Regions from separate parts of the Parafrigoribacterium humi genome, predicted to be linked through region 2. Evidence: predicted binding sites of a transcription regulator. Region 2 holds the regulator's gene; the other holds the start of a gene.

Region 1 (3,314 bases), on a different contig from region 2:
CGGGCTTGTCGGCCACAACGGCTTCCGTGGTGAGGAACAGGCCCGCGATGGATGCCGCGTTCAGCAGTGCTGAGCGAGTCACCTTCACCGGGTCGTTGATGCCAGCGGCGAGCATGTCGACGTACTCGCCGGTGGCCGCGTTGAGGCCCTGGCCAGCAGGAAGGTTGCGCACCTTGTCGACCACGACGCCGGGCTCGAGGCCCGCGTTGAGGGCGATCTGCTTGAGCGGAGCGTCGATGGCCACGCGCACGATGTTCGCACCCGTCGCCTCGTCATCCACGAGACCCTTGAGTGCCTTGCCGTCGAATGCAATGGCACCCGCCTGAATGAGCGCGACACCACCACCGGCGACGATGCCCTCCTCGACGGCTGCCTTCGCGTTGCGCACCGCGTCCTCGATGCGGTGCTTGCGCTCCTTGAGCTCGACCTCGGTCGCCGCTCCGGCCTTGATGACTGCAACGCCACCGGCCAGCTTGGCCAGGCGCTCCTGCAGCTTCTCGCGGTCGTAGTCGGAGTCGCTGTTCTCGATCTCGGCGCGGATCTGGTTGACGCGACCGGCGATGGCGTCGACCTCACCGACGCCCTCGATGATCGTGGTCTCATCCTTGGTGACGACAACCTTGCGCGCACGGCCCAGCAGGTCGAGCGTGGCGTTCTCGAGCTTGAGACCGACCTCCTCGGAGATGACCTGGCCACCGGTGAGGATGGCGATGTCCTGCAGTTGCGCCTTGCGACGGTCGCCGAAGCCGGGAGCCTTGACGGCAACGGACTTGAAGATGCCACGGATCTTGTTGACGACGAGAGTGGCGAGAGCCTCGCCATCCACGTCCTCAGCGATGATCAGCAGCTGCTTGCCGGACTGGATGACCTTGTCGACGATCGGCAGCAGGTCCTTGATGTTCGAGATCTTCGAGTTGACGATCAGGATGTACGGGTCTTCGAAGACCGCTTCCTGGCGCTCGGCGTCGGTCACGAAGTACGCAGACAGGAAGCCCTTGTCGAAGCGCATTCCCTCGGTGAGCTCGAGCTCGGTGCCGAAGGTGTTCGACTCCTCGACGGTGACGACGCCCTCCTTGCCGACCTTGTCGATCGCCTCGGCGATCAGTGCGCCGATCTCGGTGTCTCCGGCAGAGATGGAGGCGGTGGCCGCGATCTCTTCCTTGGTCTCGATCTCCTTGGCGCCGGCGATGAGTGCCTCGATGACGGCCGCAACGGCCTTCTCGATACCGCGCTTCAGGCTGATCGGGTCAGCACCGGCTGCGACGTTGCGGAGGCCTTCGCGAACGAGGGCCTGGGCGAGAACGACCGAGGTGGTCGTACCGTCGCCTGCGACGTCATCCGTCTTCTTGGCAACCTCTTTGACGAGCTCCGCACCGATCTTCTCGTACGGGTCGTCGAGCTCGATCTCCTTGGCGATCGACACACCGTCGTTCGTGATCGTGGGGGCGCCCCACTTCTTCTCAAGCACGACGTTGCGGCCGCGCGGCCCAAGCGTCACCTTGACTGCATCGGCCAGAATGTTCAGGCCGCGCTCGAGGCCGCGACGGGCCTCTTCGTTGAAAGCAATGATCTTTGCCATGTGTGTTTCTCGTCCCTCCCGGACGTCAGGAAATTGCAACAGCTTTGGCACTCGCTACATAGGAGTGCTAATAGATTCTGGCACTCTCCCCCTGAGAGTGCAAGTAAGCTCGGTGCTCGCTCAGGAAGCCGCGGGGGCGACGATCTGCACATCTCCCGCGGTCGGCACCAACTCGATCCAGGTGTTGCCCGGCGCGAGTCGAATCGTGACGCCCTGGTCGTCGACGAGGTGGATGGGGTCGGTCGCCGAGCCCTTCGTCCAGGTCGCGTGAGACGTGCCTCCGCCGGTCGACACCCAGGCCTCCCCCGAGCCGATCATTTCTGTCCTGGGCACGTTGATGTCGTTCGTCACCGTCACGCGCAGCACGAGCACGTTGGTCGCAGTGAGCTGTGCGCCGGTGGAGTCGACGTCGGGCTTGCCGTTCTGCCCGCGCAGGAACACTGACCGCGAGGAGTCGTAGGTCCAGCTGCCGCGGATGAGGTTCGAGAACGTGTAGGCGACGGCCGCGGTCGGGGCGCCATCCTTCGTCGCCGTCGCCGAGGGCACGTCGAGCGAGTACGCGAACTGCTGGGCCGGAGCCGCGATGTCGGTGTGCTGCGCGAGCAGTTCGCGAGCCTTGACGATCACGTTGTGGGGTGCGGCCTTGTCTTTCGTGCGGTAGAAGGTGGATGCCGTGTCCGGCTGCCCGTGGATCGCGTTGTAGACGGGCGTATTGCGCATGAGGGTGACGAAGCGCTGCTGCCCGCCCGAGTAACAGACGATGCCGCCGAAGGGCGAGATGATGTTCGGATCCATCGGGCGAATCGACCGCACCGGGCCGAGCAGCTCAGGGATGTCAGACTGCCACACGCCGACGTAACGGGTCAGTCCGCCTTCGACCAGCTCCTCGAACAGCAGGTCGGTGTGCTCAAGGCCGACCTGGGGACGGGCATCCGGATGATTGTCGATCTTCGCGGCGATCGACGCGTTCTTCAGTGAACCGACGGCAACGGAGGTGCCGCGCAACGGGGCGAGCGCGGTTGCGGGCGGCGGCGTGTAGTTCGAGCTGTAGCCGGGTGAGGTCGTCGGCGTGGGCCTCGGCGAATCCGGCGCGCAGCCCGAGAGCACGAGCGTGAGCACCGTGACAGCGCTCACGAGCACCCCGAGACCCCCGAGCCCGGACGGGTTCAGTGGTCGGACTCTTCCGGCGCGCGTGTTCCCCATGCGCACAGACTAACGGCGACCGCGCACCAGTTGCTCGCGCGCGGTGGCGTGCCTCAATACCGCGTGAAAGCGGCCCTACTGAGCGAGCCGCACGGCCTCCGCCTGCGGACCCTTGTTGCCCGTGCCGATGTCGAAGACGACCTTCTGGCCCTCTTCGAGCACCTTGTACCCGGTCATGTCGATGGCGGAGTAGTGGACGAAGACGTCTTGCCCCCCGTCCTCGACGGTGATGAAGCCGTAGCCCTTCTCAGCGTTGAACCACTTGACGGTTCCGTTCGCCATGCATTACTCCTGCCGTGTTACCCGTGGGCGGGTGCGCCCGCTGTGGTGCTTCGGCGCAAGACCAGATACTAACGAGATTCAGCGGTGTTGGGGAGGGGTGGCGCCGGTTTAAATACCGTGCAACGTCATTACGACTGCGGCTTGTAATCCGATCCGATGACCACGGTGATGCGGTCGTTGAAGTCAGTGGTCAGGCGAACGGTGCCGACGCCGAGTGTCTGCACGAGAGCGCGGGCGGCAGCCTCATCCG
Region 2 (3,314 bases):
CCTTGATCTCGAGGTACAGGTCACCGTTCGGGCCGCCGGCCGGGCCGACCTCACCCTGCGACGGCATCTGCAGGCGCAGCCCGGTGTCGACGCCCGCGGGGATGTCGACGGGGATCGTGCGGCGCGCGCGCACGCGCCCCTGTCCCTGGCAGGTGGGACACGGATTCGGGATGACCGTGCCGTAGCCGCGGCAGGTGCCGCACGGGCTCGAGGTCATGACATTGCCGAGCAGGCTGCGGACGGTGCGCTGGATCTGCCCTGTTCCCTGGCAGATGTCACAGGTGACCGGCTGGGTGCCGGGAGCACAGCACGAGCCGCCGCAGGTCTCACACAGCACGGCCGTGTCCACCTCGACGTCGCGCCGGGTTCCGAAGACGACGTCGTCGAGATCCACCTCGACCCGGATGAGCGCGTCCTGGCCCCGTTCACGGCGAGACCGCGGCCCGGAGCGCCGCCCACCGCCACCGCCGAAGAAGGTCTCGAAGATGTCACCGAAGCCGCCGAAGTTCGCCCCGCCGCCGAAGCCGGCCTGCGGCCCGAGGTCATACTGCTGGCGCTGGTTCGGGTCGGAGAGCACGTCGTAGGCGTGCGTCACGAGCTTGAACTTCTCGGATGCCTCCGCACCCGGGTTCACATCGGGGTGAAGTTCTCTCGCAAGACGGCGATATGCCTTCTTGATCTGATCGGGAGTCGCATCCCGGTCGACGCCAAGAACCTCATAGTGGTCTGCCAATGTCGTTCCTCAATATGTTGTGTGCAGCAGGCACGGGTCCAGCGCGATATGGTCCACCTGGTGCGGCTAGTCGCCCAGCAGCCGAGAGAGATACCGCGCAACGGCCCTGACCGCCGTGATGTTGCTCGAATAGTCCATGCGGGTCGGCCCGAGCACGGCAAGGCGCGCGAGTCCGTCTCCCGTCGAGGTGTACCCCGTGGTCAGCACGGAGGTCTCCCCCAGTCCGAATGATGCGTTCTCGCTGCCGATGCTCACCGAGAACCCGTTCTGCTCGGGTTCCATCTCGCCGAACAAGCGCAGCAGGGTGACCTGCTCCTCGATGGCCTCCAGCACCGGATAGATGCTGCCGCTGAAATCCTCCTCGGTGCGAACGAGGTTCGCAGTGCCCGCCATGAGGAGCCTCTCCTGGCGCCCGGCGAGCACCTGCTCGCTGAGGGCCGCGGCCACCTGATCCACTACAGCGCGTCTGTTCGCCTCGAACTGTTCACCGAAGCCCGAGAGCTTGTCCGCTGCGGCGTCGAGGCCGAGACCGTCGATCGCGGCATTGAGCTTCTCGCGAAGGGTGTGGAGGAAGCCGTCGTCGAGTTCCTCACTCAGGTCGAGCAGTCGCTGCTCGACGCGCCCCGAGTCGGTGATCAGCACCGTCATCATGCGTCTCGGCGCCAGCGGCACCAGTTCGATGTGCCGGATGCGCGAGCGCGTGAGCGAGGGATACTGCACGAGTGCGACGTGGTGGGTGAGCTGCGCGAGGAGACGCACCGTGCGTCCGAGCACCTCGTCGAGATCGGCGGACTGGCCGAGGAACGTCTCGATCGCCTGGCGCTGGGCCGCAGACAACGGGCGCAGGTCCGCGAGCTGGTTGACGAAGACGCGGTAGCCCTTGTCTGTCGGGATACGGCCGGAGGAGGTGTGCGGCGCCGCGATGAGTTCTTCTTCTTCGAGCAGTGCCATGTCGTTGCGGATGGTCGCGGCCGAGACCCCGAAGGAGTGGCGGTCGACGATCGACTTCGACCCCACCGGCTCGCGGGATGCGACGTAGTCCTGCACGATGACCCTGAGGACCTCGAGGCTGCGTTCTGAAACCATCTCGCACCCTCTCTTCCCGCGCATCCGATTACTGGCACTCAGCTGCTTTGACTGCTAATTGTATCGCGAGCACGCCCTCTCGGACATCGTGTGGCGGTCATTGCGTGCCGTGTGGCTGGGCACTACCTTAGGCATGTGCTCGACCGTGACCCTTTCGGGGCGGGAGAGCGCGCACAGTCTCTCCTGACTCCAGGAAGGACCCGTTGACACTGAAAGGCTACGCACATGACTGACCAAACCCCGCAGCCAGCGGCACCTCAGCCTGCGGCACCGCTCACCGCGGCCGACGACAAGCTCTGGGCATCCCTCGCCCACTTCGGTGGAATCCTGTGGATCCTCCCTTCGCTCATCATCTTCCTGGTGTTCAAGGATCGTGGAGAGCGCACCAGGGTCGAAGGCAAGGAAGCCCTGAACTGGCAGATCACCTTCCTCATCATCTGGATTGCCTGGCTCATCATCTCCTCGATCCTCCTCATCCCCTTCGTCATCGTCGGCCTCGGCTGGCTGCTGACGCTGATCGGCTTCCTGATCTACATCGCGAACGTCGTGTTCTCGGTGCTCGGCGGAGTGAAGGTGCAGCAGGGCGGTTCCTACCGCTACCCGTTCTCGTTCCGCTTCATCAAGTAACACCGCACCAGCCACGCACGCGGGTTCGGGAGTTCGCTCCCGAACCCGCGCTGTGTTCGAGGCCCGGATTCAGTCGGCGAGCAGTCTCCGCACCACGGCATCGGCCAGGAGTCTTCCGCGCAGGGTGAGGCGGATGACGCCCGCGAGAGCCGCCCCACCGTCGACGAGTCCGTCGGCGATGAGCCCGGCGACCGCGGTGCGTCCGTCCGCTGTCAGGACGTCAACGGGCAATCCCTCGCTGATTCGGCTCCGCAGCAGGACGCTCTCGACTCGCCTCGTCTCCGCATCGAGCACCTCGCGTCCCGCCCCCGGCGAGTGGCCGGCGGCGATACGCTCCGCGTAGGCGGCCGGGTGCTTCACGTTCCACCAGCGCACTCCACCGACGTGGCTGTGCGCGCCCGGCCCGACGCCCCACCAATCGTGTCCCTGCCAATAGGCGAGGTTGTGCCGCGAGACGAACTCCGACCCCCTCGACCAGTTGCTCACCTCGTACCAGGAGAAGCCCGCGTCTGCGAGCACCGCATCCGCGAGCTCGTACATGTCTGCCTGCAGGTCCTCGTCGGGCTGCGGCACCTCGCCTCGGCGGATCTGCCTGGCCAGCTTGGTGCCGTCCTCGACGATGAGCGAGTACGCAGAGAGGTGATCCGGATGCTGCGCGAGCGCCTGGTCGAGCGAGCGCCTCCAGTCGTCGATGGATTCGCCCGGAGTCCCGTAGATGAGGTCGAGACTCACCTGGAGACCGGCGTCCCGCGCCCACTCGACCACGAGCGGAATCCGGTCGGGATCGTGCGTGCGCTCGAGCGTGGCGAGCACGTGCGGCACCGCGGACTGCATGCCGAAAGAGACGCGCGTGAAGCCGGCGGCCGCG

Evidence for each region. The regulator HrcA, encoded in region 2, represses chaperone genes, less so after heat shock. The targets are predictions, from matches to a motif close to TTNGCACTCGNNNNNNNCGAGTGCNAA.
Region 1: a site for HrcA is predicted at 1,624-1,650, ahead of groL (chaperonin GroEL). Genes of this name have one in related genera too.

What each region holds. Positions count from the first base shown of each region.
Region 1 is NZ_JBELOA010000001.1:387,439-390,752, forward strand. It holds gene groL (chaperonin GroEL) at 1-1,579, opposite strand, end outside; gene ABUA28_RS01840 (DUF3048 domain-containing protein) at 1,700-2,782, opposite strand; gene ABUA28_RS01845 (cold-shock protein) at 2,858-3,064, opposite strand; gene ABUA28_RS01850 (LytR C-terminal domain-containing protein) at 3,193-3,314, opposite strand, start outside.
Region 2 is NZ_JBELOA010000002.1:211,468-214,781, reverse strand. It holds gene dnaJ (molecular chaperone DnaJ) at 1-733, opposite strand, end outside; gene hrcA (heat-inducible transcriptional repressor HrcA) at 800-1,819, opposite strand; gene ABUA28_RS05320 (DUF4870 domain-containing protein) at 2,045-2,446, shown strand; gene hemW (radical SAM family heme chaperone HemW) at 2,516-3,314, opposite strand, start outside.